Regions from separate parts of the Streptomyces sp. NPDC057616 genome, predicted to be linked through region 4. Evidence: riboswitches for the same ligand, from Rfam matches in the RefSeq annotation. Region 4 holds a riboswitch; each other region holds the start of a gene.
What was found. Region 4 has a riboswitch for cyclic di-AMP ahead of ACFU97_RS34470 (transglycosylase SLT domain-containing protein). Riboswitches for the same ligand answer to the same signal wherever they lie in the genome.
Positions count from the first base shown of each region.

Region 1: it holds a riboswitch for cyclic di-AMP, as region 4 does, so the genes downstream of both, ACFU97_RS28805 (C40 family peptidase) here and ACFU97_RS34470 (transglycosylase SLT domain-containing protein) in region 4, are expected to answer to the same signal.
Region 2: it holds a riboswitch for cyclic di-AMP, as region 4 does, so the genes downstream of both, ACFU97_RS13785 (peptidoglycan DD-metalloendopeptidase family protein) here and ACFU97_RS34470 (transglycosylase SLT domain-containing protein) in region 4, are expected to answer to the same signal.
Region 3: it holds a riboswitch for cyclic di-AMP, as region 4 does, so the genes downstream of both, ACFU97_RS40140 (M23 family metallopeptidase) here and ACFU97_RS34470 (transglycosylase SLT domain-containing protein) in region 4, are expected to answer to the same signal.

Region 1 covers NZ_JBHVGU010000025.1:45,578-51,108, reverse strand. Annotated here, with positions in the region: gene ACFU97_RS28815 (ATP-dependent Clp protease proteolytic subunit) at 71-706, shown strand; gene ACFU97_RS28810 (hypothetical protein) at 714-1,022, shown strand; cyclic di-AMP (ydaO/yuaA leader) riboswitch at 1,361-1,572, shown strand; gene ACFU97_RS28805 (C40 family peptidase) at 1,576-2,049, shown strand; gene ACFU97_RS28800 (DUF6328 family protein) at 2,132-2,620, shown strand; gene ACFU97_RS28795 (ATP-binding protein) at 2,635-3,093, opposite strand; gene ACFU97_RS28790 (helix-turn-helix domain-containing protein) at 3,307-4,167, shown strand; gene ACFU97_RS28785 (DUF397 domain-containing protein) at 4,177-4,404, shown strand; gene ACFU97_RS28780 (8-amino-7-oxononanoate synthase) at 4,466-5,531, opposite strand, start outside.
Region 2 covers NZ_JBHVGU010000009.1:182,501-188,031, reverse strand. Annotated here, with positions in the region: gene ACFU97_RS13790 (alpha-galactosidase) at 1-1,755, shown strand, start outside; cyclic di-AMP (ydaO/yuaA leader) riboswitch at 2,032-2,210, shown strand; gene ACFU97_RS13785 (peptidoglycan DD-metalloendopeptidase family protein) at 2,215-3,150, shown strand; gene ACFU97_RS13780 (SGNH/GDSL hydrolase family protein) at 3,420-4,205, shown strand; gene ACFU97_RS13775 (TetR/AcrR family transcriptional regulator) at 4,257-4,877, opposite strand; gene ACFU97_RS13770 (DUF1330 domain-containing protein) at 4,923-5,213, opposite strand; gene ACFU97_RS13765 (APC family permease) at 5,345-5,531, shown strand, end outside.
Region 3 covers NZ_JBHVGU010000049.1:18,629-24,159, forward strand. Annotated here, with positions in the region: gene trmB (tRNA (guanosine(46)-N7)-methyltransferase TrmB) at 1-425, shown strand, start outside; gene ACFU97_RS40130 (PrsW family intramembrane metalloprotease) at 497-1,816, shown strand; gene ACFU97_RS40135 (aldo/keto reductase) at 1,835-2,785, opposite strand; gene ACFU97_RS40140 (M23 family metallopeptidase) at 2,940-3,962, opposite strand; cyclic di-AMP (ydaO/yuaA leader) riboswitch at 3,974-4,131, opposite strand; tRNA gene ACFU97_RS40145 (tRNA-Met) at 4,440-4,513, opposite strand; gene ACFU97_RS40150 (dihydrofolate reductase family protein) at 4,563-5,531, opposite strand, start outside.
Region 4 covers NZ_JBHVGU010000034.1:97,379-102,909, reverse strand. Annotated here, with positions in the region: gene ACFU97_RS34480 (CHRD domain-containing protein) at 1-786, opposite strand, end outside; gene ACFU97_RS34475 (polyprenyl synthetase family protein) at 942-1,952, opposite strand; cyclic di-AMP (ydaO/yuaA leader) riboswitch at 2,650-2,855, shown strand; gene ACFU97_RS34470 (transglycosylase SLT domain-containing protein) at 2,860-3,342, shown strand; gene ACFU97_RS34465 (HAD family hydrolase) at 3,349-4,155, opposite strand; gene ACFU97_RS34460 (FAD-dependent oxidoreductase) at 4,288-5,490, opposite strand.

The DNA.
Region 1 (5,531 bases), on a different contig from region 4:
TTTTTTACAGAGACAGCTCCGCGAGAGACCGCTCCGTGAGAGACAGCTCTGCCGTGAGGAGGGGTATGCCATGACCCGACCGTCCGCCCGCTACGTCCTGCCCGAGTTCACCGAGCGCACCGGTGCCGGGCACAAGACGATGGATCCGTACTCGAAGCTGCTGGAGGAGCGGATCGTCTTCCTCGGCACGCCGATCGACGACACGTCGGCGAACGACGTAATGGCGCAGTTCATGCACCTCGAGTACCAGGACCCGGACCGCGACATCTCGCTCTACATCAACTCCCCCGGCGGCTCCTTCACGGCCATGTCCGCGATCTACGACACCATGCGCTTCGTCGGGTGCGACGTGGAGACGATCTGCATGGGGCAGGCGGGGTCGTCCGCGGCGGTGCTGCTCGCGGCCGGCACGCCCGGCAAGCGGCTCGCGCTGCCGGGCGCGCGCGTGATGATCCATCAGCCGGCCCTGTACGAACCGGTCCAGGGCCAGGCCAGCGATCTCGCCATCCAGGCCGACGAGATGACACGGACGCGGGACCGCCTCGAGGAGATGCTCGTCCGGCACACCGGGCGCAGCCACGAGCAGGTGAGCGCCGACATCGAGCGCGACCACGTCCTCGACGCCCAAGGGGCGCTGGAGTACGGACTGGTGGACCGCATCGTCACCAGCCGTAAGGCCACCCTCGCCCCGCCCACCGGGCGGTGAGCGACCGGTGCTGCCACCCGAACTGCCGCCGCTGCCCGCCCTCACGCGCGCCGAGGGCGAGTTGATCGACCGTTACCTCGACGTCGTCGACCTGCTCGGACGCATCAATCCGGCGCGCCACGGAGACACCTACCGCGGGCTGCGGGCCGCGCAGGCGCTGGTCGGCAAGGCCGTCGAGCTGCGCGACGCGCTGGCGCTGATGCACCAGCGCGGCGAGACCGAGGTGCACGCGCCGACACTGGTCCGCGCCCTGCGGGTGCTGGACGGCGAGCGGCGTACGGCGCGGGTCACGGTGCCCGCACACCCCGACAGTTGACGCACGCTCGGACGGCCCGGACACCGCGCTTCGACGGCGAGGTGTCCGGACCGGCCTCTAAACGGACCAAATGAGGTACCGCCTTTTGGAGTAGACACAGGTCCAATTTTTCGACCGCCCAAGTTGCGCAACGCGCGTGCCCTCAGGGCGGAATGGAGCGTTCCGCCGCTGGTCCGAGGCTCGTCCGGGCCCTCAACACCTGTTCGAACACAGGGGTGTCCACCCGAACGGGCGAGTGGTGAGTAACAACACAAATCCCCGGTTCCATTGGGATTTTCGGACATCGGTAGGCGAAGATCCCTGTCTGACGACAAGCCCCCGCCGCAGCGGCGGGGCGATCCGGGCGGACGCCGAGTCCTGCCGCCGCGCGGATGACTGGTCGACAGGAGTGGATCGGCAGGAGTGGAGGACCCAAGCACGACGGGTCGCCGGAACGGTCACGCCATGGCCGGGTCGAGCAGCCCTTGGGGTGAAGCCGCGTCAGCGGCCGGGCAACTTCGCCAGCCCGAATCCGACAGGTCATCCTTCACAGGCGGCTGACGAAGGGTTGCGCATGACTGCGCTCAATCGTGTCCCGTCGCTCATGGTCCGGGCCGGTACGGCTTCGGCTCTCACCATTGCCGCAGTGGGCGGCTCCATCGTGGTCCCGGGTGTCGCCTCCGACGCCGCGGCCGCCACGCCGGCGACGAAGGCACTTCAGATCGCGGCCTCCAAAAAGGGTTCCCCGTACAAGTGGGGCGCCATAGGGCCGCGCCGGTTCGACTGCTCCGGGCTCACGCTGTACTCGTTCAAGAAGGCGGGCAAGAAGCTGCCCCGCACGGCGGCCCAGCAGTACAACCGGACCCACCACATCTCCGCGAGGAGCCGCAAGGCCGGAGACCTCGTGTTCTTCCACTCGGGCTCCAGCGTCTACCACGTGGGCATCTACGCGGGGAAGGGGAAGATCTGGCACGCGCCGAAGACGGGCGATGTCGTGAAACTGCAGAAGATCTGGACGAAGAGCGTCTGGTACGGCCGGGTCAGCTGACTCTCCCGCGGGGACGGCGGCGACCTGACACGCCGCCGTCCCCGCGGGGCCTGACCCGGGCTCGGCGGGATACCCGTAGGACATGTCCGAGCACCGTCGCTGTACCGCGCGCAACGAGACGCCGCTCGAGCGCGCCGACCGCAACTTCGTCGAGCTGCTGCAGGAGCTGCGCGTCGTCCAGACCGGGGTCCAGATCCTCTTCGCCTTCCTGCTGAGCCTGGCCTTCACCCAGCGCTTCCCGTCGCTCGACGCGCTCCAGCGCGGCACGTACGTCATCACGCTGCTGCTCACGGTCCTCGCGGCCGCGCTGTTCACCGCGCCCGCCGCGCTGCACCGCTCGCTCTTCCGGCGCGGCGCCAAGCCGCACATCGTGCAGGTCTCGTCGAGGCTCGCCACGGTCGGCATGGGTGTGCTGATGTTCGCCTTCACCGGATCGGTGCTGCTGGTGGTCGATGTGACGACGCACAGCCGCGCCGCGGGGGCGGCCGCGGGTGCCGCGACCCTCTGCGTGTGCCTCGGACTGTGGGGACTGCTGCCCCGGCTGGTGCGCCGTGCCGCCGCGTCCGACTGAGCCCAGCCGCTCCGCTACGGCTCCTGCTGCCCTCCTGCCGTCACGGGCTCCGCCGGGGCGGTCCACGGCAGTTCGATGGAGACCGTCTTGCCGCCCTCCCTGGTGGGCCGAACCCGCAGCCGTCCGCCGCACTCCGCAGCCAGCCAGCGGATGATCACCATGCCCCGGCCGTTGTCCTGCTGGACGGCGGCGGGCAGCCGCTTCGGGAAGCGGGGGTGGGAGTCCGTGACACCGATGCGCAGCTCCTCGTCACGGTGGAGCTGGATGTCCACCGTGAAGGTGGGTGACTGCCCGAAGGTGTGCTGTACGGCGTTGGTGGCCAGTTCGGAGACGATCAGCCGGACGGTCTCGGCGGTGTCGCTGCTCGCTGGAAGCCCCCACTCCGCGAGCGTGTCGACGACGTAGCCGCGGGCCGCGGAGACCGAGGCGGGCTCGCTCGGCAGAGTGACGGATGCTTCCAGATGGTCTGCCATGGCGCGGTCGTCCCTTTCCCACGGGGCCGGAGTCCGACACGGAGCGGATGGTTCGAGTACGGTCCCGGACTGGTGCTTCGTCGCCAGACTGCCATTACTGCGCCTGTCACGGGTGGCGATCCACCAAGATATGCATATATCTGTCGCTCGATGCGGTGAACTCTGCGACGGGAGACCGTATTTGGGTGGCCCGGAAGGAGTAAGGAGTAGCGCATGCAGCACGGTCCCGCGGTGCGCCGCCGGAAGCTGGGCGCCGAATTGCGTGAGTTGCGCGCGAGTGCGGGGCTCACCAGTGGTGAGGCGGCCCGGCTCGCGGGCTGGCACCAGTCGAAGGTGAGCCGCATCGAAACCGGCGCCAGCGGGGTGAAACCGGCCGATGTGCGGTTACTTCTCGACGTCTACGCCGTCTCCGACGCCCAACTGCGGGAGTTGCTGCTGGTGTTGGCGGGGTCCGACGAGAGCGGCGGCCGGCACCACTGGTGGCACGCCTATCGCGGGGTGCTGCCGCCCACCTACCGCGACTTCATCAGCCTGGAGTCCCAGGCGAGCGCGATGAGCACGCTGGAGACGTCCGTGGTGCCCGGTCTGCTCCAGACGCCCGATTACGCACGCGCGGTGACCAGGGCGGCGGTCGGCGGGCTGGAGGACGCCGATCTCGACGCGCTGGTCGAGGTCCGGCTGGCCAGGCAGGACGTTCTGCGCTCGGACCGGCCGCTGAGCCTGAGCGCGGTGCTGGACGAGGCGGTGCTGCGCCGGGAGGTCGGTGGCCCCGACGTCATGGCGCTTCAGCTGCGGCGCCTGCTGGACACGGCGCATCTGCCTCAAGTGCGGCTGCAGGTACTGCCGTTCGCCGCCGGTGCGCATGTCGGCGTCACGGGGCCTTTCGTAATCTTCTCGTTTTCGAGCACTTCTGATCTGGACGTGGTTGTTCTCGACCACTTGACGAGTAGCCTCTACCTCGAACGGAAAGAAGACCTCCGGGCTTACAGCGAGGCCTTCAAGGACCTCCAGTCCCACGCCCTTTCGCCCGAGGACTCGTTGGATTACATCGCCGCGATAGGTGACGGCGCGTAAGGAGGCACCATGTCTGCACCTCCTCGGCACGTTCCTTCCAGTACCGATCTGCACGGTGTGCGGTGGCTGCGCAGCAGCTACAGCACCGGAGCGAACAACTGCGTCGAAACGGCGCGACCCTGTTCCGGGCCCCTGGCCGGGCTGCTCGCCGTGCGCGACTCCAAGGACCCGAGCGGTCCCGCCCTGCTCTTCTCCCCCGAGAGCTGGACGGACTTCACGGCCGCAGTCGTGTCCTGACCATTTCTGATCAGTCCTGATCAGTCCTGCATCGCGCGGTACACGGCCGTGTCACGCCGACTCATGGTCGCGTCTCGCCGATCACCAGGACAGCGCGTTCGATCTCTGCCCCGGTCAGGTCCGCACGGGCGGTCAGCCTCAGCCGTGAGATGCCGTCGGGCACGGAAGGAGGACGGAAGCACCCCACGGCGAGGCCGGCCGTACGGCAGTCGGCCGCCCACTGCACGGCCTGTTCCGGGGAGGGCGCGCGCACCGAGACCACCGCGGCGTCCGGGCGTACCGCCTCATGACCCGCGGCGCTCAGCCGTGCGTGCAGCTCGGCGGCCACCGAGCGCGCCCGTGCCGCCCGCTGCGGCTCGCGGCGCAGCAGCCGCAGGGCCGCGAGGGCAGCGCCCGCAGCGGCGGGTGCGAGTCCCGTGTCGAAGATGAACGTCCGGGCCGCGTTGACGAGATGGTCGATGACCTTGGCGGGACCGAGGACGGCTCCACCCTGGCTGCCGAGCGACTTGGACAGCGTGACCGTGACGACGAGGTCGTCCGCGCCCGCGAGTCCCGCGGCGTCCGCGGCACCCCGGCCGCCCTCGCCCAGGACGCCCAGGCCGTGGGCGTCGTCCACCAGCAGTCCCGCGCCGCGCTCACGGCAGGCGGCGGCCAGTTCGGCCAGCGGGGCGGCGTCACCGTCGACCGAGAAGACGGTGTCCGACACCACGACGGCCGGGCCCTCGTGCGTCCGCAGCGCCTTGCGCACGGCCTCCGGGTCGGCGTGCCCGACCACCTGCTTGGCGCCCCGGGCCAGCCGGCAGCCGTCGATGAGGGAGGCGTGGTTGCCCGCGTCGGAGACGATCAGCGAACCGTGCGGCGCCAGCGTGGCGACCGCGGCGAGGTTGGCGGCGTAGCCGGAGGAGAAGACCAGGGCCGCCTCGAAGCCGCAGAAGTCCGCCAGCTCGCGCTCCAGCTCGGTGTGCAGCTCGGTCGTGCCGGTGACCAGCCGGGACCCGGTCGCGCCGCCGCCCCAGGTCCGCGCCGCCGCGGCCGCGCCCTCGGTGACCTCGGGGTGGCGGGCCAGACCCAGGTAGTCGTTGCTCGCGAGATCGAGGAGCGGGGAGCCGGACGGACGCGGCCGCAGG
Region 2 (5,531 bases), on a different contig from region 4:
CGGCTGCGCTTTCGCGACGGCGGGCTGACGATCACGCTGCACTACCGCATGCGGCACGACGTCGTGGAGCGCTGGGTGAGCCTTGCCAACGAGGGGCCCGTGCTGGAGCTGCTGCGCGCCGACGCCGCCACCTGGACGCTGCCCGAGCGTGCGGACTGGCGCCTGTCCCAGCTGCACGGACGCTGGGCCGCCGAGTCCCGGCTGACCGCCTCACCCCTCACCTACGGCGAGAAGGTCATCGGCAGCCGCCGCGGCCACACCGGGCACCAGCACCTGCCCTGGGTCGCCCTGGACACCGACGCGACCGAGGAGCACGGCGAGGTCTACGGCTGCGCGCTGGGCTGGTCCGGCTCCTGGCGGATCGCGGTGGCGCAGCTGCCGGACGCGCGCGTGCAGATCACCGGCGGCGCCGGACACGACGACTCCGGGCTGCTGCGCCTGGCGGCGGGGGAGTCGTACACCACACCCGTCTTCGCCGGCCTGTGGAGCGACGGCGGCTTCGGCGGCGCGAGCCGCGCCTGGCACGCCTACCAGCGCGCGTACGTGATCCCGGACGCGGACCGGGACCGCCCGGTGCTGTTCAACTCCTGGGAGGCCACGGAGTTCGACATCACCGAGGAGCAGCAGTCGGCGCTCGCCCGGCGGGCCGCCGCGATCGGCGTCGAGCTGTTCGTCGTCGACGACGGCTGGTTCGGCAGGCGCACCAGTGACCGGGCCGGGCTCGGCGACTGGACGCCCAACCCGGACCGCTTCCCGAAGGGGCTCGGACCCCTCGCGGAGTATGTGCACGCCCTCGGGATGCAGTTCGGCATCTGGGTCGAGCCCGAGATGGTCAACCCGGACAGCGACCTGTACCGCGAGCACCCCGACTGGGTCCAGTTCCAGCCGGGACGAAAGCGGACGGAACTGCGCAATCAGCTCGTACTGAACCTGGCCCGCGAAGACGTCCAGGAGTACCTGTGGCAGCAGCTCGACACGCTGCTGTCCAGCGCCCCGATCGACTACGTGAAGTGGGACTTCAACCGCGCCTTCACCGACGCGGGCTGGCCCGGCGAGCCGTATCCGCAGCGGCTGTGGACCGACCATGTCCACGCGCTGTACGCCCTGTTGGACCGGCTGCGCGCGGCCCACCCCGGTGTCGCCTTCGAGTCCTGCTCGGGCGGCGGCGGCCGTATCGACCTCGGGATCATGAGCCGTACGGACCAGGTGTGGACCTCCGACAACACCGACCCGCTGGACCGGCTCGCCATCCAGCACGGCTTCAGCCAGATCCACCCCGCGCGCGTGATGGCCGCCTGGGTCACCGACAGCCCCAACACCCAGCTCAACGGCCGCGTCAGCTCGCTGCGCTTCCGGTTCGTCAGCTCCATGGCCGGCGTGCTCGGAGTCGGCGGCGACCTGACCCGCTGGAGCGAGGAGGAGCTGGCCGAGGCGGGGGAGTGGGTCGCCCTCTACAAGGAGATCCGGCCCCTGGTGCAGCACGGCGACCTCCATCGGCTTCGCCCGCCGGCGGGCGGTCTGAGTGCGGTGCAGTACGTGCGCGGGGACGACGCGGTCGTCCTGGCCTGGCTCCAGGCGCAGAGCCACGGTGAACCCGTGCCCGCGTTGCGGCTCAAGGGCCTTGACCCGACAGCGGCGTACGAATGCCTCGAAACGGGCGAAATCCTTAGGGGCGCCGTCCTCCTGCACCACGGACTGCGCACCGGACTGCGCGGCGATCTGGACGCGGCCGTCTTCCGACTGCGCCGCATCTGAGCGATGTGTCCGTATTGGCCGAACTCGCTCCGGAATAAGGCCTCCTGGCGGTAAGGCGCGTGAGGAGCGTCATATCCGTGACCGACCGTGGTCCGTCATGTTCACGTAATTCACGTGCTTCACAAGGGAATTCGACCGGCAAGACGCTCCCGTAATCCACACAGGGTCACCACTATTTCCCATTAAGGATCAACGGAAACGCTTTCCCGGGGAACCGTCACTTGTCCCTTTGCGTCTTCGTCGCTTACGTTCGCCACCGATCCGGACGGACGCCCAATCCTGCCGCCGCCCGGTGCCCGCACAACTCACCCGTGAACGGCAGGAACGGGGGACCCACAGGTTTGACCGCCTGTTCCGGTCTCCGGAACGGCTTGGGGTAAAGCCGCGTCAAACGCGCGGCCGGGCATCTCCAGCTCGCACCCGACAGCTCACCTCGTAGGCGCCGGAGAGGAATTCGTCATGCCCGCGAAGGGTAAGCACCGCCGTCCGAAGTCCCTGCGCTTCACCCGCACCATCGCCGTCGCCGGAACCGGTGGCGCCGCGCTCGCGCTGCCGCTCATGGGTGCCACCGGCGCCCACGCCGCCACCGCGGACTCCGTTTCCCAGTCGGTTTCGCAAAAGGCCGTCCAGTCCCTTCCGGGTGCCGAGAAGAAGGCCACCGAGAAGAAGAGTGCCGCGCATCACAACGGCGTTCGGACCTACTCGGTGCGGTCCGGCGACTATCTCGCGAAGATCGCCGACGAGCAGCACGTGTCCGGTGGCTGGAAGAAGATCTACTCGGACAACCGCCAGGCCGTCGGCGACGACCCGTCGCTGATCCACCCGGGCCTGAAGCTCACGCTCGGCGAGAAGGCGGCGCCGAGCGCCACCAAGTCCTCGGCCGCCCCGAAGGCCTCCGCCAAGAAGCCGGCGGTCAAGAAGTCGGCCGTCAAGAAGTCGACGGCGAAGAAGACCACCGCGACGCAGGCCTCCGAGACCACCGGCAGCGGCTTCACCCTCCCGGTGAACAGCTCCGCCATCGGCACCGGCTACAAGGTGGCCGGCAGCATGTGGTCCAGCGGCTACCACACCGGCGTCGACTTCGTCGTCCCGACCGGCACCACCGTCAAGGCGGTCGGCACGGGCACGGTCGTCTCCGCCGGCTGGGGCGGCGCGTACGGCAACCAGGTCATCATCAAGCTGGCCGACGGCCACTACGCGCAGTACGGCCACCTGTCCCAGATATCCGTCTCGGCCGGCCAGGCCGTGACCGCGGGCCAGCAGCTCGGCCTCTCCGGCGCGACCGGCAACGTGACCGGCCCGCACCTGCACTTCGAGATCCGCACCACGCCGAACTACGGCTCCGACGTGGACCCGGTCTCCTACCTCCGCTCGAAGGGCGTCACCGTCGGCTGACACCCCCCGCAGCAACCTGCCTGACACGCTGCCGAAGGCCGGACCTCGATCCCCGGGTCCGGCCTTCGGTATGTCCGCGCACAGGTACGGCAGTTGAGACGGCAACAGCCTGGGCCGGCCGGTTATTCCGCCCTTGGTCAATACTTTAGAAGTGTCTTATCTCACCGCTCGTCAACCCCTTCCGGCGCTTTCTTACGGTCGCGTAGGTCACATTCGAAGGTGGATCATCGGTCGATGTGGCAGACGATTCGAAGAGTGACAGCAGAGCAGTGATCGGGTCGTACGTTGCGGTGGGGGACAGCTTCACCGAGGGCGTCGGCGACCCCGGCCCCGACGGGGCGTTCGTCGGCTGGGCCGACCGTTTCGCGGTGCTCCTTGCGGACCGCCGACCCGAGGGCGACTTCGGCTACACGAACCTGGCGGTGCGCGGGAAGCTGCTCGACCAGATCGTGGCGGACCAGGTCCCCCAGGCGATCGCCCTGAAGCCGGAGCTGGTCTCCTTCTGCGCGGGCGGCAACGACATCATCCGGCCCGGCACCGACCCCGACGAGGTCGCCGAGCGCTTCGAGCGGGCCGTCGTCCGGCTCACCGAAGCCGCCGGCACCGTCATGGTGACCACCGGGTTCGACACCCGGGGCGTGCCCGTGCTCAAGCACCTGCGCGGCAAGATCGCCACCTACAACGGCCATGTCCGCGCCATCGCCGACCGGTACGGCTGCCCGGTGCTCGACCTGTGGTCCCTCAAGACCGTCCAGGACCGCCGGGCCTGGGACGGCGACCGGCTGCACCTCTCGCCCGAGGGGCACACGCGCGTGGCGCTGCGCGCCGGGCAGGTCCTCGGCCTCGACGTGCCGGCCGACCCGGACCAGCCCTGGCCGCCGCTCCCGCACCGCGGCGCCCTCGAGATCCGCCGGGACGACGTGCACTGGGCGCGCGAGTACCTGGTGCCGTGGATCGGCCGCCGGCTGCGCGGCGAGTCCTCCGGCGACCACGTCACCGCCAAGGGCGCGCTGTCGCCCGACGACATCAAGATGCGGATCTCCAAGGTGGCTTGAGCCCGCCCGGGTCCGGCAGGACGACGGTGAGCCCCCGCCGCGGGCGGGGGCTCAGCGCTCGGAGGCCGTCAACGCCGCGCGTTCCAGGCCCAGTTCGCGCGCCAGCGCGTCGTCCACCCACTCCTGTGCCCGCGCCCGGGAGATGGCACCGGCGTACGACGTCATCTGCACGGCGAGCCCGTCCAGCAGGGCCGTCAGGCGCAGGGCCGCGCCGTGCGGGTCCGGGCAGCGGAACTCGTCCGCGGCCACGCCCTCGGCGATCACCTCGGCGAGGGCGGCCTTCCACTGTTTGTCGAGATCGCGTGTGACGTCCTGCAGCGCGGTCTCGCGCAGCGCCGCCGCCCAGCCCTCGATCCACAGCCGCCAGCCCTTGGCCTGGCCGGTCGGCGCGTACCAGCGCACCGCCGAGCGCAGTCGCCGCAGCGCCGTGGTGCGGCGGCCCAGCAGCTTGCGCAGATGGGCCAGGTCGTCCTCGGCCGCGAACGTGAACGCGGCGGCGACCAGCTTCTCCTTCGTCGAGAAGTGGTACAGCACCAGCGCGTTGCTCACGCCGAGCGCGGACGCCACGTCGGCGATCCTGACCGCCGCCACGCCCCGCGCCTCGATCTGCTCGATGGCGGCCCGCAGCAGCTCCTCACGCCGCTCGGCCACACTCAACCGCACTCTCGCCACGCCGTCACCCTATGCCGTTACCGCGTGCGCCGCCGGGCCAGGCCGTCACTTGGCGAGTTCGACCGGGTACAGATCGGTCCGGGCGATCGCCGCATCGCGCTCGGCGGCCAGCGTGGTGCGGCGCGCGTCGGCCATGTAGCCGTCGTAGCCGGCCCGCGAGGCGAACTCGATGAGCTGGATCTCGTCCGGGCGTCCTTCGGCCCCGTCGGCCCGGGCGCGCTGCACCAGCCGGCCGCCGTGCTCGCCCAGCAGGGCCAGCACCTTGTCCTCGTAGGCGGCCAGCGCCTCGGCGGCACCCGGCCGCGCCCACAGCAGAACGCACAGTTGAACGGTCATGACGCCCGACCCTACCGACGCCTCGCGACGGCGCCCGCGACGACCTCTTGACACCCCCGCGCGGCCGGGTCCACACTCCCGCACTACTGACTGCTCATTCAGTCAGTAGTCGTCGTGAACAGGAGTCCGCCGTGACCCAGACACCGACCACATCCGGCGCCCGGCAGGGCCCCGCGAGCCCGGACCTCGCCGCGGGCTGGGGCGAGCAGCGCACCCTGCTCCGCAAGGATCTGCGCCGCCTGGACGTCCTGTTCTTCCTCATCTGCACGCTCGTCGGCCTCGACACCATCGGCTCGGTCGCCGCCCAGGGGCCGCAGG
Region 3 (5,531 bases), on a different contig from region 4:
AGCAGACCGGCCTGTCCAACGTCCGGGTGGGCAACGGGGACGCCATCATCCTGCTGCGCGAGATGCTGCGCCCGGACTCGCTGGACGGGCTGCGCGTGTACTTCCCCGACCCCTGGCCCAAGAAGCGCCACCACAAGCGGCGGCTGATCCAGCCGGAGTTCCTCGACCTCGTGGCGACCCGTGTCAGACCCGGCGGCATCGTGCACTGCGCGACCGACTGGGAGCCGTACGCCGAACAGATGCTCGAGGTGCTGGACGCGCACCCGGCGTTCGAGAACACACAGGCGGACGGCGGTTTCGCGCCGCGTCCCGACTTCCGGCCGCTGACCCGTTTCGAGGGCCAGGGTCTGGAGAAGGGACATGTCGTGAACGACCTGCTCTTCCGTCGCGTACAGCATCGCAACCAGCCCCCCACCGGCGCCTGAACCCCCTGCGGCCGCACGGGCAATCCGACGTACCGTCGCGGGCGGCGCCCTGCCTCGTTAGGGTCAATGCCGTGGCCAGCAGTCCCCCGTACCCGACGCATCCGCCGCAGTCCGGCGGCCCGGCCGGTGGTGCCCTCAGGCATGCGCACTGGTGGCAGCGCAGATGGGTGCGGTACGGCGCCCTCAGCACTCTTCTCGCCCTTTCCGGGCTCGTCATCCTGGCCCTGGTGCGCCAGCAGACCGGCACCGAGGGGTTCCTGGTGGGGCTGGGGCTGGCGGTGCTGCCCGTGCCCCTGCTCGTGGCCGCCTTCCGCTGGCTCGACCGGGTCGCCCCCGGCCCCTGGCGCAACCTGCTGTTCGCCTTCGCCTGGGGGGCTTGCGCGGCGGCGCTTATAGCGATCGTCGCCAACAGCTTCGCCACGAAGTGGATAGCGACGGCGACGGCCGACCCGTCCAGCGCCGACACCCTCGGCGCGACGGTGATAGCGCCCATCGTCGAGGAGTCGGCGAAGGCGGCAGCCGTCCTGCTGGTCTTCCTGTTCCGCAGACGGGACTTCACCGGGATCGTCGACGGCGTCGTCATAGCCGGGGTCACCGCCACCGGCTTCGCGTTCACCGAGAACATCCTCTATCTGGGCACCGCCTTCGGCACCGACCAGCTCACCGGCGAGAGCGGCATCGCCTCCGTCACGGCGGCGACGTTCTTCGTGCGCATCGTCATGTCGCCGTTCGCGCACCCGCTCTTCACCGTGCTGACCGGAATCGGCTTCGGCCTCGCCGCGGTCGCCTCGGAGCGCCAGCATCTGCGGCGGGTCCTCGTCCCGCTCTCCGGCCTGCTGCTCGCGATGGGCATGCACGCCATCTGGAACGGCTCGTCGACCTTCGGCGAGTACGGCTTCTTCGCCGTCTACGCCGCCTTCATGGTCCCGGCGTTCGGCCTGCTGACCTGGCTGGTGATCTGGACGCGCCAGCGCGAACTGCGCACCGTGCGCGAGGAACTGCCCGCCTACGCCGTCGCCGGCTGGCTCTCGCCCGCCGAGCCCTTCGCCCTCGGCTCGATGCGGGCCCGACGGCTGGCCCGTGACTACGCCGCCCACTACGGCGGCAGGCCGGCCGCGCGCCAGGTCACCCAGTACGAGGCGTACGCGACCTCCCTGGCCTTCCTGCGGCACCGGGGGCGCCACGGCCGCGCCGGCGCGGACTTCGTCGTCAGGGAACGGGAGTTGCTGTACGAGCTGTGGCGGCGCCGCGAGGTGGCCCGCCCGGCGCTCGACTACGCGGCGCGCGCGACGGCACCCGCGGTGCCCGTGGTCGCGCCGCCCTGGCCGGTGTACGGGGTGTACGGGTACCCGGCGATCCCGAATCCCGCGTACAACCCGTACCAGTCGTAGGGCGGCCCGGCCGGGTGATCAGGCCGACGCCCGCGTCAGCCGGGCGAGCTCGGCGTCCGTGAGGGTCAGCTCCGCCACCGCCAGCAGGGCCGGCAGCTGCTCCACCGTGCGGGCGGACGCGATCGGCGCGGCGACCGTCGGCCGGGCGGCGAGCCAGGCCAGGGCGACCGTGGGCACCGCGGCACCGTGCGCCTGGGCGATCTCGTCGAGCGCGGTCAGCACCCGCCGCCCCCGCTCGCTGTCCAGGTACTGCGCCACCCGGCCCGCCCGCGCGCTGTCGACCGTGGTGCCGGGCCGGTACTTGCCGGTGAGGAAGCCGGCGGCCAGGGCGTAGTACGGGACGGCCGCGAGGCCGTAGCGCGCGGCCACGTCCTGGAGCTCGCCCTCGTAGGTGTCGCGCGAGACCAGGTTGTAGTGGGGCTGCAGCGCCACGTACTTGGCCAGGCCCTCGCGGTCGGAGAACTCCAGGGACGCGCGCAGCCGTTCGGGCGAGATGTTGGAGGCGGCGATGTGCCGCACCTTGCCGGCCCGCACCAGCTCGTCGAGCGCGCCGACGATCTCCTCGACCGGCACCTCGGGCTTGTCGAAGTGCGTGTAGTAGAGGTCGATGTGGTCGGTGCCCAGGCGGCGCAGGGAGGCGTCCGCGGCGGCCTTGATGTTGGCGGCCGTCAGGCCCGGGAACTCGGGGTGCTGGCTGACCTTGGTCGCGATGACCACGTCGTCGCGGTTGCCGCGCGCCCTGACCCACCGGCCGATGATCGTCTCCGACTCGCCGCCCTGGTTGCCGTCGATCCACGCCGAGTAGGAGTCGGCGGTGTCGAGGAAGTTGCCGCCGGCGGCCGCGTAGGCGTCGAGCACGGCGAAGGAAGCGGCCTCGTCGGCGGTCCAGCCGAAGACATTGCCGCCGAGGCAGAGCGGGAAGACCTCGAGGCCGGAGGAGCCGAGCTTGCGCAGAGAAGGAGACGTCATGCTGGACGTCAACGACGGCGCCGGAGCGGCCCATTCCGCCGGTGCCGCAAAGATCACGTAAACCGGGACGGGGTGCGCGGCGGACGCGCGCGCGTCCGCCGGCGGCCCTGACGTCGGGGGGAAGCCGCCAGGACCACCGGGGTCCCGGCGTGGATCAAGGGGTGAGGCCCTTGCCGCGCAGCCAGGTCATCGGGTCGATGCCCTCGGCCTGGCCGTTCGGGTGGACCTCGAGGTGCAGGTGCGGGCCGGTGACGTTGCCGGTGGCGCCGACGCGGCCGATGACCTCGCCCGTGCTGACCTTCTGGCCCACGCTCACACTGATCGACGACTGGTGGCAGAACCACAGCTCGGTGCCGTCGTCGAGGGTCACGATCGTGCGGTAGCCGTACGAGCCGGCCCAGCCGGCCTCGGTGACGGTGCCGCTGTGGACGGCCTTGATGGGCGTGCCCGTGGGGGCGGCGAAGTCGAGGCCCGTGTGGTAACCGGAGGACCACATGGAGCCGGGCTGCCCGAAGGTGCCGGTGATCGTGTACGACACGACCGGGAGCTTGTACTGCTTGGCCAGTTCGGCCAGGCGCGCGGCCTCGGCGGCCTTCTTGGCCTCCGCCTCGGCCTTCTCCTTGGCGGCGGCGGCCTTGGCCGCGGCCTCCTTCTCCGCCTTGGCGGCGGCGTCGTCGACCTGCTTGGCGAGGGCCGCCTCGGTGACGGACTGGGCCTTGCTGTCGACCTGGACCTGCTGGCTCTCGGCCTGCGCCATGATGCGGTCGCGCAGCGCCTGACCGGCGTCCCGGGCGCCCTGCTCGGTGTCCTCGGTGCTCACGCCGACGGTGCTGAGCGCGGTGGCCGAACCCTTGGGCGTCTCGGCGGAGCCGCCGAACATGTGGCCCACGGAGCCCAGGTCGGGCATGGAGATGGAGACCGGGGGCTTGCCGGTGTTGGCGCTGGCCATACCGCCCGCGCCGACGGCGGCTATGACGCCGACGCCGAGGACCGTGGAGCTGCGGGCGAGTCCGCCGCCGCGCTGCTTGGCGACACGGTGCCGGCCGCGGACCGGGGCGACGGAGTCCTCGGTGGGGTTCCACTCCTCCCACGGACCCTCGTCGGAGCGGGGGCCGGGGAAGCCGAAGGGCTCGGTGCTCGGCACGAACGGTGCCGGGGCAGGCGGGTTGGACGCCACGTGGGCGCGCTCCTTTCCTTCCTTCTCGCCTACCGGGTTAGCTGACGGGTTCGGAGCAGGAAGGTCTCCTACGCGCGTATACCGGTCGTGGCTCCACGACGGCATCCGCGCGATTCACCCCTGGGTGGTGGTTCCCCGGTTCCCTTGCGGGATTCGGCGCGTGCGCACGGAGCCGCCTCTTGTGACGGCTGGGACGACCGCGCTGCGTTATCGAACGTTAATAGACCCGGGGTGCCGATTCCAAGCTGTTCTGCTTGATCATTAATGCTTTTTGGCCTGGACGTACGGGCCAAGAGAGGCGAAAAACGGGCGAGTTGGCCTCGCCCCGGAAACCCCGCCCGTTCTGACGGTGTGTCAGTCGTTATGCGGAAAGCGGTCGGACGGTCACCGCAGGTGACGAGGGCCCGGTGACGGCCATGCGCGCCGGAAACACCCAGGGCCGGAATCCGTTTCCGGATTCCGGCCCTGGGCCTTGAGTAGCGGGGACAGGATTTGAACCTGCGACCTCTGGGTTATGAGCCCAGCGAGCTACCGAGCTGCTCCACCCCGCGTCGGTGTGACACCAGCATACGCCATCCGCGGGACCGCCGACGCCACGGCTCAGAAGCCCGGCAGATGACGGTTGGGCGCCTTGGCCTGCTCCTCGTGCTCCGCCAGTACGACGACCTCGACGCCCCGGGCCGCCAGCAGGCCGCTGCCGTCCGCGCCCGCGACGAAGGTGTCGGGCTCCCGCCAGGCCGTGACCACTCGCCGTACGCCCGCGTCGAGGATCAGCCGGGCGCACGGTTTAGGCCGGGAGGCACGCTGGGTGCAGGGCTCCAGGCTGCTGTAGACCGTGGCCGACGCGAGCCTCGGATCGGCCGGGTCGAGCTTGGCCAGGGCCGCCTCCTCGGCGTGCACGACGGGGTCGCCGCCCTCGCGTGAGTGGCCGCGGGCGAGCTCCGTGCCGTCGGCGGCGACGATCAGCGCGCCCACGCTGAAGGCCGTGCGGGAGGGCGGGCACAGGGCCGCCAGCTCGCAGGCGAGGGCCAGCCAGTGGTGGTCGGCGGCGGTGGGCAGCGGGCCGGCGCCGGGGGCGGTGGGCTCGTAGCGCATGAAGACGACGTCCTCGATGTGCCGCGTCTCCGTGAGGCGCAGGCGGCCGCCCTGGTAGGCGCCGGGGCCGAAGAGGCGGGGCGCGTCCGGGTCGCCCACGAAGAGCGGGGCGAGGACGAGCTGGAGTTCGTCGGCGAGGCCCTGCTGGAGCAGCTGGGTGTGGACGGTGCCGCCGCCCTCGACCATCAGGCGCCGTACGCCGCGCTCGTCGTGCAGATGCGCGAGGAGCGTGCGCCAGTCGAGGTCGGGGCCGAGCGCGACGACGTCGGCGGCGAGGCCCAGCGCGCGGGCCCGCTCGGCGCCCTTGTCGGTGGTGCACAGGAGCTTGTCGCCGCCGGTGTGCCAGAACCTGGCGCCGGGGTCCAGCTCGCCGGAACCGCTGACGGTGACCTTGAGGGGGTACTCCGGCCGCCCCGCCGCGATCCGCGCGGCCCGGCGCTCCGGGGAGTTCACCAGCAGCCGCGGATTGTCGGC
Region 4 (5,531 bases):
GCCGTCCGGCGCGACCCACTGCGGCGTACCGGAGTTGGGTGCGACGAAGCTGTGCCGGATGCCGCCGCCGAGCAGGGCGTCGACGTCCCGCTGGGCGAAGGCGTAGCCGCCGCCGTCGGCGGGCTTGCACTCGTAGATCTGCTTGCCCTTGACCACCGACGCCTGGAAGTTGTGCAGGGCGCTGCGGAAGTCGAAGCCGGCGACCGTGACCTTGTGGAGCTGGCCGCGGACGGCCCCGCCGGGAAACTCGGCGGTGTGCAGGTTGGCGTAGAACGAACCGGGGTCGGAGGTCAGGGCCGCGAGCAGGCCGGGGTCGCCGACCTTCACGGTCCCGACGACGCTGTGCCGCCTGCTGTCCTTCAGCAGGCCGGTGAAGTCGACCTTGACGCCGCCGTTGGTGCCCTTGGCGCCCTGGTGGATGTGGAGCATGGTGGGCCTGCCGGTGCCGCGCCAGGTCACGGCCACGGACACCTTGTCCCCCTTCACCTTGATGAACTCCAGTGCGGCGCCGTCCTTGTCCCCGACGGCCGGTCCGCCCGCGACGGGAACCTCGTTGGCTCCCCGGAGGCTGGTGGCGAGGAGGGTTCCCCCGGTGCCACCGGACACGGTCCCGCTCTGGCTCACGATGCTCTCCCCGCCCATGCCGCCGGCGTGCCCCGCGTGGTCGGCGCGGGCGCCCGAGGCGGCGAAGGCGGGAATCACCGCGGCGGCGACACCGCCGGCGGCGGCCACCGCGACAGCGGTGACGATCAGGCTCTTACGGCGCTTCGAAAACGTCGTATTCATGCCCATGATGTTGTTTTCTCCCCGTAGGCCGGCCGACACCCCCTGCGTCGGCCTTCTGTGTATGACTACGGAAGGGATCTCAGATTGGACTCAGTCCAGAGTTGTGACCTGTATCACAACTCGGGTGGACGGTGTCCTGCGCCGCCGGGGACGGCTCAGCCGGCCCGGTGCACCACCGCGTCGCACATCTCCATCAGCGCCAGCTTCGCGTCGCACTCCGTCAGCGGGGCCAGCGCGGCGCGGGCGTCCTCGGCATAGCGCACGGTGTCGCGGCGGGCCTGCTCCAGCGCGGGGTGCGCCCGCAGCCCGGCCAGCGCCTCCTCGAGGCGCGCGTCATCGCTCAGGTCGGAGTCCAGCAGCTCGCACAGGGCGATGTCCTCGGCCAGCCCCAGCCGCGCCGCCCGCTCCCGCAGCCGCAGCACGGGCAGGGTGGGGATGCCCTCGCGCAGGTCGGTCCCCGGTGTCTTGCCGGACTCGCGCGACTCGGACGCGATGTCCAGCACGTCGTCCGCCAGCTGGAAGGCGACGCCCAGCCGCTCGCCGTACTGCGTCAGCACGTCCACGACCGTCTCGTCGGCGCCCGACATCATCGCCCCGAAGCGGCAGGAGACGGCCACCAGCGAGCCGGTCTTGCCGCCCAGCACGTCCAGGTAGTGATCGACCGGGTCCCGCCCGTCCTGCGGCCCCGCCGTCTCCAGGATCTGCCCGGTGACCAGCCGCTCGAACGCCTCGGCCTGCACCCGGACCGCCTCGGGCCCGAGGTCGGCCAGGATGTGCGAGGCCCGCGCGAAGAGGAAGTCGCCGGTGAGGACCGCGACCGAGTTGCCCCAGCGGGCGTTGGCGCTGTCCACGCCGCGCCGCACGGCGGCCTCGTCCATCACGTCGTCGTGGTACAGCGTCGCCAGGTGGGTCAGCTCCACCACCACGGCCGAGGGCACGACACCCGGCGCGTACGGGTCGCCGAACTGCGCGGCGAGCATCACCAGCAAGGGGCGGAACCGCTTGCCACCCGCCCGCACCAGGTGCTGGGCGGCCTCCGTGATGAAGGGGACCTCACTCTTGGTGGCTTCGAGCAAACCCTCCTCGACAGCCGCCAATCCGGCCTGGACATCGGCTTCCAGAGCCTGGTCCCGCACGCTCAGCCCGAACGGCCCGACGACGGTCACGAGGGGTCTCCTGTCTGCTGGTGTCTACCTGCGGTTCACGCGGTTTGTCGATAGGTCGCTGCCATCACTCAAGTCAGCGTATCCGGTCACCTTTCGATCACCCATGCCGCCCACCCGTCCACCACGGGCGGTATCGGATCACGACCGCTATGTTTTTGATCGCCTCATATGAGTGGATATCTATCGACTTGTCTATCGGCGTGCCGGCCGGTCCGGCGGGAGGCGGCGGCCCGTGTCCCGTAGACGCTCGTGACATCACCCCTCCAGAGGACGGCCGCCATGGGAACGATCTGCACCACATGTGGGGTTCCGCCCCGGCGGACATGCAATCCTGCGACCGAAGATCACCGACCCTGATTCGTCCGTTTTTCGCCTTCAATGAGCGATCTGCCCCTAGGCCGAAAAGGGTCCCTGCCAACGGACTTGAGGCCGGCGTTCCTCACGGGCGGCTGTTTGAACATGAGTTGGCCCCATTGCCCGATTTGCCACTCTTGCGGATGCCAGTGAGTTGGGTCACGTCGACCCTCGGCCCGACGGTCCATCAGCTGCCTCCGTTCTTCCGTCGTCCGCATACGAGTTGAGGATTGGCAGCAGCAAAGGATCAAGTGCCCCATAAACCTCAGACCAAGGTCAATAGGCATGGTCTGTGAATCCGGCACTTGTTCCGGACATGTGCTCTCGCATACGTTCCCGGCCAGTCGGGCAGACGCCGAATCCTGCCGCAGCCCGGCCGACCCATCGACCAACTCACTCGCACGGCAGGAGCGGGGGACCCAGGTAAGTCGCCGGACCGGGCATTGCCCCGGACCGGCTCGGGGTGAAGCCGCGCCGCCGCAAGGCCGCGCGGCCGGGCCGCTCCCGCCCGAACCCGACAGCTCACCTCGCAGGCGCCGGAGAGGAATCCCCCATGTCCGCTGCCGCTCAGCACCGTCGTCCCAAGAACTCCCGCCTGGCCCGCAAGCTCGCCGTCCTCGGCACCGGTGCCGCCGTCCTCGCCCTGCCGGTCATCGGCGCCACCAGCGCCTCGGCGGCCACGCCGACGACGCTCACCGCGACCTCCATGGGCTACACCGACAACCTCGACGGCTGGATCCGGGCCTCCCTGCAGGTCATGGCGCAGCACGGCATCCCCGGCTCGTACGACGGCATCTACCGCAACATCATGCGCGAGTCCTCGGGCAACCCCGCCGCCATCAACAATTGGGACTCGAACGCGCTCGCCGGCACGCCCTCCAAGGGTCTGCTCCAGGTCATCGACCCGACCTTCCTCGCCTACCACGTGCCCGGCACGCTGATGAACCCGTACGACCCGGTCGCCAACATCACCGCCGCCTGCAAGTACGCGGCCGCGCGCTACGGGTCGATCGACAACGTCTACGGCGCCTACTAAAGGCTCCTACCACAGCAGTCGCTCGAGGACGACGGCGATGCCGTCGTCCTCGTTCGACAAGGTGACCTCGTCGGCCACCGCCTTGAGTTCCGGATGGGCGTTGGCCATGGCGACGCCGTGCGCCGCCCAGTCGAACATCGGGATGTCGTTGGGCATGTCGCCGAAGGCGATCGTCTCCAGCGACCCGAGCCCCAGGTGCGCGGCGGCCAGGGCGAGACCGGTCGCCTTGGTGATGCCGCATGGCTGGAGTTCGACGGTTCCGGGTCCCGACATGGTGACCGTGGCCAGTGAGCCCACCACCGAGCGCGCCGTCGCCGCCAACTCGTCGTCGGACAGGTCGGGATGGCGCAGCAGCACCTTGCTGATGGGCGCGCACCACAGGTCGTCGCGCCGGTCGACCCGTACGGCCGGCAGCGTGGGGTGCGGCATCAGGTAGCCGGGCTCGATCAGCGTGAGCCCGTCCACGCCGTCCTGGTCGACGGCCGCGTACACCTGTCCCACCTCCGCCTCGATCTTGCCGAGGGCCGTCTCCGCCAGCTCCCGGTCCAGCGTGACGGACCACAGCAGACGGTCCGCGCCGGCGTCGTACACCTGCGCGCCCTGTCCGCACACCGCGAGCCCCGTGCTGCCCAGGATGTCGAGGAGCGGCCGCACTCTGGGGGCCGGGCGGCCCGTCACGACCAGGTGCCGGGCGCCGGCCTCGGCCACCCGCGCGAGCGCGGCGAGGGACCGGTCGGACAGCGTGTCGTCGCCTCTCAGCAGCGTGCCGTCCAGGTCGGTGGCGATGAGTGCATATGCGGTGGGTGCGGCCATGATCAGAGAATACGGACCGGACGCGCCACCGACTCATCGCGAACCGGACGACCACGGTACCCGCCGCGCCGCCCACCCAACTCCCGCGCCCCGGCCGGTCCTTCGTCCTCGCCCGGTCTCCCGGGCCCCGGTCTACCCATGAGCCGACGCCAGGTGCGCGGTCAGCCTCGGCGAGGCGAACTCCGTGCCGCACACGAAACGCATCACCGGGCCGTACGACGCCGCCGCCGGCAGGCCGGTGAAGTACAGACCCGGCTCCGAGGAGACGTATCCCGCGCCCAGCCGGGGCGTGCCCCGGCTGACCGCCAGACGGGTGCGCAGCTCGTGCCCGAGGAAGTCCATCGCCGCGATGTCGACCCGGTAGCCGGTGGCCGCGATCACATGGTCCGCGGACAGCTCCTCGGGGCGGCCCGCGTGCGTGCGGACCGTCAGCCTCGGGCTGCCGTCGGACGTGTCTGCCCGCACGATCCGCTCGACCTCGCTGACCTGCACCTTCCCCTCGAAACGATCGCGCAGCCACCACGCGCCGAGCGGGCCGAGCACACGGCGCACCAGGTAGTGGCGGGTCCCGGCCGGCAGGTGGCGGTAGGGGTGCGGGTAGTAGCTGAGCGCCCACAGGGACCAGGCGCGGCCGAAGGGCGACTCGGGGCGCAGCCTCGGCTGCTGCCACGGCGGCGCCCCGAAGGCGACCTTGCCGCGGCCGCGGGAGACCACCCGGACCTGCGCGCCTGCCTCGGCCGCCAGCGCCGCCGTCTCCAGCGCGGACTGCCCGGCGCCGACGACGATCAGGTCCTTGCCGGCGTAGCGGGTGAGGTCGTGCTCCTGGGAGCTGTGGGAGACCGGGCCCGTGGGTGCCGGTCCCTCCGGGACGGCCGCGGCGAGCTCCGCCGGCAGGTGCGCCAGGCCGGACAGGCCGGTCGCCACGACGACCGCGCGGGCGGTGAACAACTCCCCCGAGTCCAGCTTCAGTTCGAAGCCGCCGCTCTTGTGCCGGTCCACGGAGACGACCCGCACCTGCTCCAGTTCGGGCACGAGCCGGTCCCGGAACCACTCGCCGTAGCCGATGAAGGTCTCGATCGGGATGATGTCCTCGTCCGTGACCAGCCGCTTGATGCCGGCGGCGTCGCAGTAGTCGGCGAGGCGGTGGCCCCGCTGGGGGGCGTCGATGCTGGAGGCGACCGGGGTCGACTTCAGGAGCATGCCCGCGGGCATGTGGTCGCGCCAGCTGACCATGGGGTCGCCGAAGACGCGGACCGGGATGCCACGGCCCTTGAGATGGGCGGCGGTCGACAGGCCGAACGGCCCGGCGCCGATGACTGCAACCGGATGCCTCACGAAGTCCCTCCCCAGGACGTCACTTCGCCACTTCGTGTCCG